DNA from 2 places in the Pseudomonas zhanjiangensis genome. Region 1 is predicted to be linked to the other one. Evidence: predicted binding sites of a transcription regulator. Region 1 holds the regulator's gene; the other holds the start of a gene.
What was found. Region 1 encodes FliA, which starts transcription of late flagellar genes. Its sites were predicted from a motif close to CTAAAGTTTNNNNNNNNNNNGCCGNTAA; they were not measured.

Region 1 (7,327 bases):
CGCAATCGCCTTGAGCTTGTTGCCCATCGGCAGCAACAGCAGGTTGGCAAAGCCCACACCGTAGATGGTGGCGACGAAGGCCACGGCGATGCCGCTGCCGAGCTTGCTCGGGTCGGCGAGGTTGCCCATCACATGGATCAAGCCCATCACCGCACCGATGATGCCGATGGTCGGCGCATAGCCGCCCATGCTCTCGAATACCTTGGCGGCCTGAATGTCACGGCCTTCCTGGGTGTAGAGGTCGACCTCGAGAATGCTGCGAATGGCCTCGGGCTCGGCACCGTCGACCAGTAGCTGCAGCCCCTTGCGCGCGAAGGGATCGGTCTCCGCATCCGCCACCGCCTCCAGGCCGAGCAGGCCCTCCTTGCGTGCGGTCAGGCTCCAGCCGACCACATGGTTGATACCACCCACCAGGTCGACGCGCGGCGGCAGCAGAATCCAGCGCAGGATCACCAGGGCACGCTTGAACACAGTGACCGGAGCCTGCAGGAAGGCGGCCCCCAGGGTACCGCCCACCACGATCAGCGCGGCCGGCCCATTGAGCAGGGCCGAGATATGCCCGCCCTCCAGGTAGTTGCCACCCAGAATGGCGACGAATGCCAGGATGACCCCGATTAGGCTCAGTACATCCATGCAGACCCACTCCCTGCAGGACGCATTACACGCAGGCCTCGGCCAGGTGCCGACCTATCTCGTCGAGGCTGTACACCGCGTCCACCAGATTGGCCTTGACCACGGCCATGGGCATGCCGTAGATCACGCAACTGGCCTCATCCTGGGCCCACACCTGGCTACCCCCCTCCTTGAGCAGGCGAGCGCCTTCGCGTCCATCGGCGCCCATGCCGGTCAGCACCACAGCCAGCACCTTGTCGCGATAGGACTTGGCCGCCGAACCGAAGGTGATGTCGACACAGGGCTTGTAATTGAGGCGCTCATCGCCCGGCAGGATGCGGATCGCACCACGGCCGTCGACCATCATCTGCTTGCCGCCCGGCGCCAGCAGCGCCAGCCCCGGGCGTAGCAGGTCGCCGTCCTCGGCCTCCTTGACGCTGATCCGGCACAACTTGTCCAGACGCTCGGCGAAGGCCTTGGTAAAGGCGGCAGGCATATGCTGGATCAACACGATAGGCGCGGGAAAGTTGGCGGGCAGCTGGGTCAGCACGCGCTGCAGCGCCACCGGGCCGCCGGTCGAGGTGCCGATGGCCACCAGCCGGTAGGCTTTGCGCTTGACCGCGGCGCCACCAGCCGGCGCAGAACTCGGCGCCGGCGCGGACACGCTGGCACTCGGGCGAGCGAGGCTAGGGACCGCCGCCGGCTTTCCCGGCGGGCTGGCGCTCGCCACAGGTGCGGCGGCCGCCAGCGAGCCCAGACCGCGCCTGTTGCTGCGGGCGATGCTGTGCACCTTCTCGCACAACAGCTGCTTGACCTTCTCCGGATTGCGCGAGATGTCCTCGAAATTCTTCGGCAGGAAGTCGACTGCCCCCGCGTCGAGGGCATCGAGAGTCACGCGCGCGCCCTCGTGGGTCAGCGACGAGAACATCAACACCGGGGTCGGGCAACGCTGCATGATGTTACGCACGGCCGTGATGCCATCCATCATCGGCATCTCGTAGTCCATGGTGATCACATCCGGCTTCAGCGCCAGCGCCTGATCGATTGCCTCGCGCCCATTGGTCGCGGTGCCGACCACCTGGATATTCGAGTCGGCAGACAGAATTTCCGACACGCGCCGGCGGAAAAAGCCGGAGTCGTCCACGACCAACACCTTAACAACCATACACACTCCCAAACGGCCCGGCCGCAGCCGGCACCGCAAACAATCAGATGCGCCGCGCGTAGCGCTTGAGCATGCTCGGCACATCGAGAATCAGGGCGATACGCCCATCGCCGGTGATGGTGGCGCCAGACATTCCCGGCGTGCCCTGCAGCATCTTGCCCAGCGGCTTGATAACCACCTCTTCCTGGCCGACCAACTGATCGACGACGAAGCCGATGCGCTGGTTGCCCACAGTCAGAATCACCACATGCCCCTCGCCCTGCTCTTCATGAACGGCGCTGCTGATCAGCCAGCGCTTGAGATAGAACAGCGGCAGGGCCTTGTCGCGCACTATCACCACCTCCTGCCCGTCGACCACGTTGGTGCGCGACAGGTCGAGGTGGAAGATCTCGTTGACGTTGACCAGCGGGAAGGCGAACGCCTGGTTGGCCAGCATCACCATCAGGGTCGGCATGATCGCCAGGGTCAGCGGCACCTTGATCACGATCTTCGAGCCCTGGCCCTTAACCGAAAACACGTTGACCGTGCCATTGAGCTGGGAAATCTTGGTCTTCACCACATCCATGCCAACTCCGCGGCCGGACACGTCGGAGATCTCGGTCTTGGTCGAGAAGCCGGGCGCGAAGATCAGGTTGTAGCACTCGAACTCGTTCAGGCGGTCGGCCGCGTCCTTGTCCAGCAGGCCCTTCTCCACCGCCTTGGCGCGCAATACATCGGCGTCCATGCCCTTGCCGTCGTCGGAGATCGACAGCAGGATGTGGTCGCCCTCCTGCTCGGCCGACAGCACCACCTTGCCGCCACGCGACTTGCCGCTGGCCTCGCGCTCCTCGGGGGTTTCGATGCCATGGTCGACGGCGTTGCGCACCAGGTGCACCAGGGGATCGGCCAGCGCCTCGACCAGGTTCTTGTCGAGATCGGTCTCCTCGCCCACCAGCTCCAGGTTGATCTCTTTCTTCAGGTTGCGCGCCAGGTCGCGAACCAGCCGCGGGAAACGCCCGAAGACCTTCTTGATCGGCTGCATGCGGGTCTTCATCACGGCCGTCTGCAGGTCGGCGGTGACCACATCGAGGTTGGACACGGCCTTGGCCATGGCCTCGTCGCCACTGTTCGAGCCCAGGCGCACCAAGCGGTTACGCACCAGCACCAGCTCGCCGACCATGTTCATGATCTCGTCCAGGCGCGCGGTGTCGACCCGCACCGTGGTCTCCGCTTCGCTGGCCGGCGGAGTTTTCTCCGCGGCGGGCGATGCCTTGGCCGGCTCGGCCTTGGCGGCCGGCGTGGCGGCGGCTTTCGCCGGAGCAGGCGCGGCCGCAGGCTTGGCTACCGGCGTGGCCGCCGCGACGGCGTTGGCCGGCGCTGCAGGCTCGCTGAACTTGCCCTTGCCATGCAGCTGGTCGAGCAACGCCTCGAATTCGTCGTCGCTGATCTCGTCGCCAGCAGCGCTCGCCGCGGCGGCTTGCTGGGCGGGCGCAGGCACCGGTGCGGAAACCTCGACAGGCGGGCTGAACTGCCCCTTGCCATGCAGCTGATCGAGCAAGGCCTCGAATTCGTCGTCGGTGATTTCATCGCCAGCGGCGGGCGCGGCAGCGCTCAGCTCGACCTGGGCGCTGACCACCTTGGGCGCCTGGCCCTTGCCATGCAGCTGATCGAGCAGCGACTCGAATTCATCGTCGGTAATGTCGTCGCTGGCGCCCGCGGCATCGGCCACGGTCGCCACCGGTGCGTCGAGCGCGTCGAGCAACTGCTCGAACTCACTGTCGGTGATGTCGCCGGACGCCGGCGCCTGGACCTCGACCGCGGCGACAGTCGGCGCCGCCTCGGTTGCCTGCCCGGCGGGCTCGGCCAGACGCGCCAGGGCCGCCAGCAGCTCGGGAGTGGCCGCCGTCGGCTCGACGCGCTCACGCACCTCGCCGAACATGCCATTGACCGCATCGAGCGCCTCGAGCACCACGTCCATCAACTCCGAGTCGACGCGCCGCTCACCCTTGCGCAGGATGTCGAAGACGTTCTCGGCAATATGACAGCACTCCACCAACTCATTGAGCTGAAGAAATCCCGCCCCGCCCTTGACGGTGTGAAAACCACGGAAAATCGCATTGAGCAGGTTCATATCGTCCGGCCGGCTTTCAAGCTCAACCAACTGCTCGGACAATTGCTCAAGAATTTCGCCGGCCTCTACCAGGAAATCCTGGAGGATCTCTTCATCGGCGCCGAAGCTCATAGACGTGCTCCTAAAATCCTAGGCTGGATAGCAGATCGTCGACATCATCCTGACTGGATGCGACGTCATCACGCTTATCGGCATGAATCTGCGGACCTTCACCGTGGGAAGGTTCTTTTTGTTGTTTTTGTTCGGCGCGCAATTGTTCGTGATCGTGCTCGATGCCGGCGAAACGGTCCACCTGGCTGGCCATCAGCACCAGCTTGAGCAGATTGCTCTCCACCTCGGTGACCAGTTGCGTGACCCGTTTGATCACCTGGCCGGTCAGGTCCTGGTAATCCTGGGCGAGCAGAATATCGTTGAGATGGCCGGACAGCTTGGCGCTGTCGCGCTCGCTCCGGGCGAGGAACAATTCGATCCGCTTGGCCAGCTCGCGAAAGCCATCTGCGCCTATCTCGCGACGCATGAAACGCGCCCACTCGGCGCTCAGGCTCTGCGCCTCGCTGGCCAGGTCGTTGACCAGCGGGGCACTCTCTTCGACCAGGTCCATGGTGCGATTGGCCGCATTCTCGGTCATCGTCACCACGTAGTTCAGACGCTCGGTCGCATCGGCGATCTGCGACACTTCCTTGGCGTGGGGTACCCGCGGGTCGAGCTGGAAGTTGACGATGGCGTTGTGCAACTCCCGCGTCAATTTGCCGACTTCGTGGTACAGGCCACGGTCGCGCAATTTATTGAGATCGTTGATCAGTTGGACCGCTTCACCGAACTTGCCGTTTTCCAGGCTGTCGACCAGTTGGCGAGCATTGAGTTTCAGGGTCGACTCAAGGTCGTCCCTTTGCGAATCATCGTGTTCCATAGCGCCCTCGCGGCAGACATCAGCCGTTGACCCGCTCAAAGATCTTCTCGATCTTTTCTTTCAGCACCTGGGCTGTGAACGGTTTGACTACATAACCATTCACCCCGGCCTGAGCGGCCTCGATGATCTGATCCCGCTTGGCTTCGGCAGTGACCATCAATACCGGTAGATGCTTGAGGCGCTCATCGGCACGTACGGCACGCAACAGGTCGATACCGGTCATACCGGGCATGTTCCAGTCGGTCACCAGAAAGTCGAAGCTGCCACTCTGCAGCATCGGCAACGCGGTGACACCATCGTCGGCTTCTGCGGTATTGGTGAAACCCAAGTCACGCAAGAGATTCTTGATGATCCGTCGCATCGTTGAAAAATCATCAACGATGAGGATTTTCATATTTTTGTCCAAGTCGACCTCCGTACAGTCCCAAACGCACCCAGTTCCTGGGTACGCCCTTAATCGTGAAACCGGCCTGCTAATCCAACTGTCTAGCGCGCGCGCCACTCGCTCAGCCGCGCCCGCAGACGCGCCGCGCACTGACTATGCAACTGGCTGACACGCGACTCACTCACACCCAGGACTTCGCCAATTTCCTTGAGATTCAGCTCTTCATCGTAATACAGCGATAACACCAGGCGCTCACGCTCGGGCAAGTTGGCGATGGCGTCGGCCAGCGCGCCTTGGAAGCGTTCGTCTTCCAGGTCTCGCGAGGGTTCTGAATGCGTGGAGCTGGCGTCTTCATGCAGGCCACCATGCTCGCCGTCCTGCAACAGGTCGTCGAAGCTGAACAGGCGGCTGCCCAAAGTGTCGCCAAGAATGCCGTAGTAATCCTCCAGACTCAATTGGAGTTCGGCCGCAACCTCGTGATCTTTAGCGTCACGCCCGGTTCTGGACTCAATTACCCGAATGGCGTCACTGACCATGCGGCTGTTTCGATGCACCGAACGCGGCGCCCAGTCACCTTTACGCACCTCATCGAGCATCGAACCGCGAATGCGAATACCGGCAAAGGTTTCGAAGCTTGCCCCCTTGCTCACGTCATACTTCTTCGCGGCTTCGAGCAGGCCGATCATCCCGGATTGAATCAGGTCATCGACCTGCACGCTGGCCGGCAAGCGCCCCAGCAGGTGATAGGCGATACGCTTGACCAGGGGCGCATAGCGCTCGATCAGCTGGTATTGGGAGTCTTGTGCCTGCGCCTTGCTGTACATACGGAGTCCAGGGGCTGCTGTCATACGGCGGCGTCCGCGGCTGGCTGATGAACCAGACGCTCGACGAAGAATTCCAGGTGGCCACGGGGGTTGGCCGGTAACGGCCAGGCGTCGACCTTCTGCGCGATCGCCTTGAATGCCAGGGCGCACTTGGACCGGGGAAACGCCTCATAGACCGCACGCTGCTTCTGCACGGCCTTGCGCACCGACTCGTCATAAGGCACCGCGCCTACGTACTGCAGCGCCACGTCGAGGAAACGGTCGGTCACCTTGGTCAGCTTAGCAAACAGATTGCGGCCTTCCTGCGGGCTATGGGCCATGTTCGCCAGGACGCGGAAGCGGTTCATGCCGAAGTCGCGATTGAGCAACTTGATCAGCGCGTAGGCATCGGTGATCGAGGTCGGTTCGTCGCACACCACCACCAGCACTTCCTGGGCGGCACGGACGAAACTGACCACCGAGTCGCCGATGCCGGCCGCGGTATCGACGATCAGCACATCGAGGTTATCGCTGATCTCGCTGAACGCCTGGATCAGGCCGGCGTGCTGCATCGGCGTCAGCTGGACCATGCTCTGGGTGCCCGAGGCGGCCGGCACGATACGCACGCCGCCCGGCCCCTGCAGCAGCACGTCACGCAGGTCGCATTCGCCGCTGATAACATCGGCCAGCGTGCGCTTGGCCGTCAGCCCCAGCAGCACATCGATGTTGGCCAGCCCGAGGTCGGCATCCATCAACATCACCCGCCGCCCGAGGTCGGCCAGCGCCAACGCCAGATTCACCGAGACATTGGTCTTGCCGACGCCGCCCTTGCCGCCGGTCACCGCAATCACCTGTACGGGATGCATACCCATGTTATCTACACACCTTGTCTGACGTTAGACTGGAACCCTGAGGCTGGTTGCGCCGGGCCGATATTCGCCCTGCCAAGCACTGCCCCACGTCGCAATACCACTGCCGCAGCAGCCATTAGCCGGCGCGTCGCGCCGGATGTTGATAGAGACCGGCGAACATCTCAACCATGGCCTCTTCACTCGGGTCCTCGGCGCTCTGCAAACCGACCGCACGACTGACCAACTGGTGGCTACGCGGCACCTGCAGGTCGTCGGGAATCCGCGGCCCATCGGTGAGATAGGCTACCGGCAGACGCTGGCCAATAGCCAGACCTAAAACCTCGCCGAGGCTGGTCGCCTCGTCCAACTTGCTGAGGATGCAGCCGGAGAGCCCACAGCGCTTGTAGCTATGATACGCCGCCTTGAGCACCTGGCTCTGGCTGGTAGCGGCCAATACCAGGTAGTTGCGAGCCTTGATGCCGCGACTGGCC
Region 2 (7,327 bases), on a different contig from region 1:
GTGAGCCGCGCTGTCTTGCTTTCCATGGGATTGGTTTGCTTCGTGGTCGTCTAATGATAATCAAATTGTAATGCTGGCATCCGTTGCTGTCAGCGCAAGCGTTTTCTTGATCATGATGAGCGACCGTTTATCGAATTAGCCAGGTGGACCGTAACATTCACCCTGCTCGCCTCTCTAAGTTCCGTATGGGGAAATTGGAGGATACGAGGATGAAAACGTTACTCGGTAGTACAGCGCTCGGTGGCCTGCTCGTCATTGTGGCAGCCACGGCATCGGGCCAACCTCTCGGCACGCCATTCGCGGACCAAGGCTTCAGCCCCAGCATTACAGTGGCGGAAGGCGGTAGTAAGGCTCTACAGCAACACCACCGAATGTTCCGCGATGAAATAGTGCAACGTTCTGATGACAGCCAGCGCTTCACCCGGATGCTCGAAGAGCAACCGACCGCTGCCGGCCCACGGCCAGGTGCGGAGGAGCGCGAGTCGATGGATCAGCCCCAGTACCGCACACCGCTTGAGCGGGACAGGGCCGAATACGGTTGGCATTGATACAGAAGGGCTGCCGATTGCCGCGAGGCGGGCTTGGGCGTGAGGGCGGAGAGATCCGCCCTCGACCGTTGCATAAGCCGATGGGGATCAGATTGGCAAGCAAGGAGGGTGGCAGCATCGCTTGAGTTCTTGCGTCGAGTGGGGCTACCTTGGAAAGGTAGCCATGCCCCGGGCCCCGGCGATGAACAGGATTCGCTCGATTCCATAGCGCTGTCGCGCTCATGTCAGGATGATCCGCAGAGGCATAACGCGTCCAATGGAGGCCCTTGCTAGTGCGACATCATGTCTCCCGCTCCAGATACAAGGCGGCTTTGTGGCGACTGGTCGCCGTCTCGACGCTCAGCACTGGCCTGTTGTGGGGGACCGCCGAGGCCAAGATCAACTGGAGCTTCGATCAGGTCATCCGCAAGGCGGAGAAGCGCTATGGTCGCCAGGGACAGGCCAAGGAGCGCCTGCTGTCCTGGAGCGCGATGGTCGAGGATTACCGGGGTCTGTCTGAGGCCGAGAAAGTCGAGGCGGTCAATCGCTATTTCAATCGCCATGTGCAGTTCCGTGAAGACATCGCCTTGTGGAAGCAGGCCGACTACTGGGCGACGCCGGTGGAGACCCTGGTCATGGGCGCCGGCGACTGTGAAGACATCGCCCTGGCCAAATACTTCACCTTGCGTCTGCTCGATGTTGCCGAGGAAAAACTGCGTATCACCTACGCCAGGGTGCTGAACCCGCAGCAAGCGCATATGGTCATGACCTACCTGCCCGAGGCCGGCGCCGAGCCGATGGTGCTCGACAACCTCACCGAGGACATACTTCCAGCGTCTGCCCGTGACGACCTGCAACTGCTCTATGCCTTCGATGACCGAAGCATGTATGCCTTCGACGGCCGGGCCATGCGCCGCATCGGCGAGTCGCAGCAGATACCTTGCTGGCATGAACTGCTGAGCCGGCTAAGCAAGGATGGCTTCATGCCCAACCAGGGCTGATTCAGTCGTTAGTGTCCCGCTTTGGTCCGGTTGCGTCAGCATCGACGAGGTGCCTGCGGTCCGACGGCCATTACATGCCATTGGCGAAGGCCGAAATGCTCAGGTCGATGCGCTCGCGTAGCGGTTTCAGGGCCCGGGCATACTGCTCGAGGATTTCCAGGTCGTAGTCGATGCGCGCAGGCCAGCGATGACCAGCCTGCGCGGCAAGAGATGTAGCCTGGCCCAATTCAGACGCGAAACTGGTCCATCAGGCTCTGCTGGTGGTTGGCCAGGCGGTTGAGGTCCTGGCTGACCTGGGCCGACTCGTCGGCCTGGCTGGAGATCGACTCGGTGACATCACGGATCGAGGCGACGTTGCGGTTGATCTCCTCGGCCACCGAGCTCTGTTCCTCGGCCGCGCTGGCGATCTGCAGGTTCATGTCGGTGATCACCCCGACCGCCTGGCTGATGCGTTGCAAGGCGGCGACCGCCTGTTCGACCTGCTCGACGCTGCCTTGGGCCTGGCGCTGGCTGGTCTGCATGCTGCTGACCACCTCGCGGGTGCCGTGCTGCAGGCCCTCGATGACCTGACGGATCTCTTCCACCGAATCCTGGGTGCGCTTGGCCAGGTTGCGCACCTCGTCGGCGACCACGGCAAAGCCGCGTCCCGCCTCGCCGGCGCGGGCTGCCTCGATGGCCGCGTTGAGCGCCAGCAGGTTGGTCTGCTCGGCAATGGCACGGATTACCTCCAGCACCGAGCCGATCTGCTCGCTGCTGCCGGCCAGGCCCTCGACCTCCTGCATGGCCCGGTCCATCTGCCTGGCCAGTGACTCGATACTGCTGGTGGTCTGGTCGATCACCCCGAGGCCCTCGCGACTGGCCTGGTCGGCACTACGCGCCGCCTCGGCGGCCTGAGCGGCGTTGTGGGCGACGTCATGGGCGGTGGCGCTCATCTCCTGGAAGGCGGTGGCCACCTGGTCGACCTCGCGGAATTGCTGTTGCATGCCGGCGCTGGTCTGGCTGGCAATGGCCGCCGACTGGTCGGCGGTGCCGCGGGCGTCCTGCACGCTGCGTTTGACGTCGGCAATGACCGGTTGCAACTTGTCGAGCAGGCGATTGAACCAACCGGCCAGCTCGCCGAGCTCGTCGGTCTTGGCGTAGTCCAGGCGGCGGGTCAGGTCGCCTTCGCCGCTGGCGATGTCCTTGAGCATGGCGGCCACGCCGAGAATCGGTCGGGTCACCCCGCGGGCGGTCAGCCACATCAGCAGCAGGCCGGCGATCACCGCCGCCAGGCCAATCGACAGCGCCATGACGCTGTCGGCGGTGCGCCGCTGGTCGAGCTGGCTTTCCAGGGCGATGGACGGTCCCAGCAGGACTTGCTCGGGTACTTCCAGCAGCACGCTCCAGGGTTTGGCCTCGGGGATGGGCTTGAACGGCTGCAATACGCGCAGCATCTCGCCGTGTTGCAGCACCGCAGCCTCGCCACTGCCGATCAGGGGGCGCAACATGCTGGCATGCTCGGCGAAGGCCTTGTCTACCGAGCCGCTGAGCAGGCCGGCATCACGGCTGTGCCCGGCCAGCAGCGCCGCCGGGCTGAAGATGCTGACGTGCCCCGCGCCGTCGTAGAGGTCGCGGTTGGCTTGCACGCTTAGCTGCTGCAGGTTTTCCAGGCGAATGTCCACGCCCATCACGCCTATTACCTTGCCATTGAGTTCGAGCGGGAAGGCGATGCTGGTCATCAATACCTGCTGACCGGCGACTTCGTCGAAGTAGGGTTCCAGCACGCAGGCCTGGCGGCCGTCGCGTGGGCAGGTGTACCAGGCGTTGTAGGGATCGCCGCTGGGCCCGGTTTTGGTGTCGCCGAGCATCGACTCGGGCAGGGCCTCGGCCTCCAGCTCACCGGGTCTGGCCTGCGACCAGTACAGGGCGAAGCGGCCCTGCTCATTGCTGCCCAGCTCGGCCTGTTCGGTAAACAGCTCATCCTTGCCGTCCAGGGCGTTGGGCTCGAACACCAGGTACAGGCCGAGCAGCGATGGATTGGCTTCCAGGCTGCTGCGTACCTGGCGGGTCAGGTCTTCGCGCAGGTCGAAGGCGTCGAGAAAACGCTTCTCGGCCTGATCGCGCAGGAACAGGATCTGCCGGGAGAAGCCCTTGCCGTACTGGTAGGCGTCCATGAAGTAGCGCTGGATGCGGATCGCCTGCAATTCGGCGCGTGCCTGCAGGCGCAGCTTGGCGCTATCGGCCAGCATGCTGCTGCTCGAGCTGCGCACCAGCTCGGCGCTGCGGGTCGACTGGTACAGCGAGGCGCCGACCAGCAGGGTGACGATGGCCAACAGGCACAGGCCGGCGAGCAGGGTGATTTTCCACTGGATGGAAAGGCGGCTGAACAGCATGGGCGCTCCTTACTTCGATGCACGGCTAATGGTCCCTATCGGCGCGCGCCGGGATTTCTTGATGGAATTGCTCTGCCGGGGGGCGATGGCGCGAGAGCCAGGGCTCTCGAACGGCAAGTGGATGTGGATTATGCACGGGTGATCGAAATATCGCACGGGCCGGTTGTGACAGACCTGGTCCATGCGGTTGGAGATGCGCATTCTTTCTGGGCCGCGGCCCTGGCGTGGGGGCGGCCGGCAACCGCTGTTCGGAAAATTGTTTGGCAGCCAGCCGGGCTGGTTCAGCCGAGGTTGACGCTGCTGAGCATCGCCAGCAGTGGTTGCGGGTAGATGCCGAGCACGAAGGCCAGAATCGCCACCACCAGCAGCATCACCCCACCGGCCCGCTGGCCCCAGTCGAACGGCGCGTCATGCCGGCGCAGGTTGGGCTCGACCATGAACAGGGTGACCATCACCCGCAGGTAATAGAACACGCCGATCGCGCTGCCCAGCACCAGGGCGCCGAGCAGCCACCAGAGTTCGGCCTGCACGCCCACGGCGATGATGTAGAACTTGCCGATGAAACCGGCGGTCAGCGGAATCCCGGCCAGCGACAGCATCATCACGGTGAGTACCGCGGTCAGGTAGGGGCGGCGCCAGAACAGCCCGCGGTACTCGTAGAGCGCATCGCAATCGCGTCCGCTGTAGGGAGTCGACATCAGGGTGATCACGCCGAAGGCGCCGAGGGTGGTCAGCACATAGGTCGCCAGGTAGACGCTGACGGCCTCGACTGCCAGGCCCTGACTGGCCACCAGGGCAATCACCAGGTAGCCGAAGTGGGCGATCGAGGAATAGCCGAGCAGGCGCTTGAGGTTGTTCTGCAGCAGTGCCAGCAGGTTGCCGACCAGGATAGAGGCGACCGCGATGATCGCCAGCAGGTGGTGCAGCGCAGGCGTCGAGGCGGCTGGCAGGAACTGGAACAGCCGCAGCAGCACGGCAAACACCGCCACCTTGCTGGCCGTGGCGAGAAAGGCCGCCGCCGGCGCCGGCGCCCCTTCGTAGACATCCGGCGTCCACAGGTGGAACGGCACCAGCGACAGCTTGAAGGCCAGGCCAACCAGGAGCATGCCCATGCCCAGTTGAATCAGTGCAGCAGGATGCGCATCGGCCATGAATCTGTCGCCCACCCCGGCGAAGCTCAGGCTGCCCGTGTCGGCGTAGAGCAGGGCGATACCGAACAGCAGAAACGCCGAGCCGGCGACCGACAGCACCATGTGCTTGATCCCGCCTTCCAGCGAGCGCCTGTTGAAGAAGGCATAGGCCACCAGTCCGTAGGTCGGCACCGACAGCAGCTCCAGGCCGATGAACAGGCCGGCCAGGTGCTGGGTGCTGACCAACACCAGGCCGCCGGCGGTGGCCAGCAGCATCAGCAGATAGAGCTCCTCGCGGTTGCCGGGATAGCCCTTGCCTTGCTGTTCGCCGAGATAGGCGTGGGCCAGGGTCACGCAGGCGATGCTCGCCAGCAGTATCAGGGCCATGTAGAAGCAGGCGAAACGGTCCACGGTCAGCAGCGCGGTGACGCTCTGCGGCGAGCTGTGCAAGGCCGCCGGCAAGGACAGCAAGGCGGCGCCAAGGCCGAGTACCGAGAGCAGGTAACTCTGACTATGGTTGCGCTGCCAGGCGATGCCGAGCATGACCAGCACCGCCGTGGCGCAGGTCAGCAGCAGGGGTAAGAGGACGATGAAATGGTGCGCTGTCAGGTCCATAACACTACCGGGCCGAGATCAGTTGGGAAAAGGCCGCCGCCAGCCACTGCTGGACGCCGTCCATGCTGGCCAGCGAGGTGTCCAGCACCGGCTGCGGGTAGATGCCCAGCAACACCAGCAGGCCGATCAGGCTGAGCACCATGGCCTGTTCGCGGCGGTCCAGGCCCGGCAGCACGCCATCGGCCTTGGCCGGGCCGTAGAAGGCGCGCTGGATCATGATCAACGAGTACACCGAGGCCAGCACCAGGCCGACACTGGCCAGCACGGCGATCAGCGGGGCCACCTTGAAGGTGCCGAGCAGGATCAGGAACTCGCCGAGGAAGTTGCCGGTGCCAGGCAAACCCAGGGAGGCGGCGGCGAAGAACAGCATCACCCCGGGCAGGTAGTTGAGGCGCCCCCATAGGCCGCCCATCTCGCGCAGGTCGCGGGTGTGCAGACGCTCGTAGAGCTGCCCGCAGAGGATGAACAGGGCGGCGGCGGACAGCCCGTGGGCGAGCATCTGGATGACCACGCCCTGCAGGGCGATCTGGCTGCCGGAGTAGATGCCGACCAGCACGAAGCCCATGTGCGACACGCTGGTGTAGGCGACCAGGCGCTTGATGTCGGTCTGCGCGAAGGCCAGCAATGCACCATAGATGATGCCGAGCACGCCCAGGCCCATGGCGATGGGCGCGAACTCGGCCGAGGCGTTGGGGAACAGCGGTACGGCGAAGCGCAGTAGACCATAGGCCGCGGTCTTCAGCAGGATGCCGGCCAGGTCCACCGAGCCTGCGGTCGGCGCTTGGGCGTGGGCATCCGGCAACCAGGAGTGCACCGGCACCACGGGCAGCTTCACCGCGAAGGCGACGAAGAAACCCAGCATCAGGATGTACTCCACCGACGGCGCCAGGCGCGCCTGTAGCAGTTTGGCGTAGTCGAAGGTCAGCTCGCCCGAGTTGTGGAAGTTGACGAACACCAGACCGAGGATCGCCACCAGCATGATCAGGCCGCTGGCCTGGGTGTAGATGAAGAACTTGGTGGCGGCGTTGATGCGCGAGGTTCTGCCGTCCGCCGCGCTGTGCCCCCACAGGGCGATGAGGAAGTACATCGGCACCAGCATCATTTCCCAGAAGAAGAAGAACAGGAACAGGTCCAGGGCCAGGAACACCCCGACCACGCCGCCGAGAATCCACATCAGGTTGAGGTGGAAGAAACCGACGTGCTTCTGGATCTCCTGCCAGGAGCAGAGTACCGAGAGCAGGCCGAGCAGGCCGGTGAGCAGGATCATCAGCAGCGACAGGCCATCCAGGGCGAGGTGGATGCTGATGCCGAAGCGTTGGATCCAGATGTACTTGAACTCCAGCTCCCAGGCCGGCGGACTGCCGGCAGCGGGTGCCAGCTGGAAGTCGCCCTGGTGCCACAGCCAGAGACCGAGCAGCAGTTCCAGGCCCATGGTCAGCAGCCCCAGCCAGCGCGGCAGGCTGCTGCTGTAGTGCTCGGCCACCCAGCAGAGCAGACCACCGATAAAGGGAATCAGGACCAGCCAGGGCAGAATCACGGTGTCGTGCTCCTTGCTTGCTTCATCAGACCACCTTCAATACGCCGAGCAGCAGCACGGCTCCGCCGACCAGGGACACCGCATACCAGCGTAGCTGGCCGGTCTGACTGCGACTGAGCAGCAAGTGCAACCCACGGGCCAGGCG

Region 2: a site for FliA is predicted at 3,936-3,963, ahead of AB5S05_RS22310 (methyl-accepting chemotaxis protein). Genes of this name have one in related genera too.

The regions. Positions count from the first base shown of each region.
Region 1 covers NZ_JBFTEG010000010.1:32,011-39,337, forward strand. The annotation lists gene AB5S05_RS13320 (flagellar motor protein) at 1-633, opposite strand, end outside; gene AB5S05_RS13325 (protein-glutamate methylesterase/protein-glutamine glutaminase) at 659-1,777, opposite strand; gene AB5S05_RS13330 (chemotaxis protein CheA) at 1,821-3,998, opposite strand; gene AB5S05_RS13335 (protein phosphatase CheZ) at 4,009-4,797, opposite strand; gene AB5S05_RS13340 (chemotaxis response regulator CheY) at 4,817-5,191, opposite strand; gene fliA (RNA polymerase sigma factor FliA) at 5,284-6,030, opposite strand; gene fleN (flagellar synthesis regulator FleN) at 6,027-6,857, opposite strand; gene flhF (flagellar biosynthesis GTPase FlhF) at 6,973-7,327, opposite strand, start outside.
Region 2 covers NZ_JBFTEG010000014.1:73,242-80,568, forward strand. The annotation lists gene AB5S05_RS16725 (ribbon-helix-helix protein) at 1-26, opposite strand, end outside; gene AB5S05_RS16730 (hypothetical protein) at 210-548, shown strand; gene AB5S05_RS16735 (transglutaminase-like cysteine peptidase) at 860-1,528, shown strand; gene AB5S05_RS16740 (hypothetical protein) at 1,599-1,754, opposite strand; gene AB5S05_RS22310 (methyl-accepting chemotaxis protein) at 1,756-3,900, opposite strand; gene nuoN (NADH-quinone oxidoreductase subunit NuoN) at 4,182-5,645, opposite strand; gene nuoM (NADH-quinone oxidoreductase subunit M) at 5,650-7,182, opposite strand; gene nuoL (NADH-quinone oxidoreductase subunit L) at 7,208-7,327, opposite strand, start outside.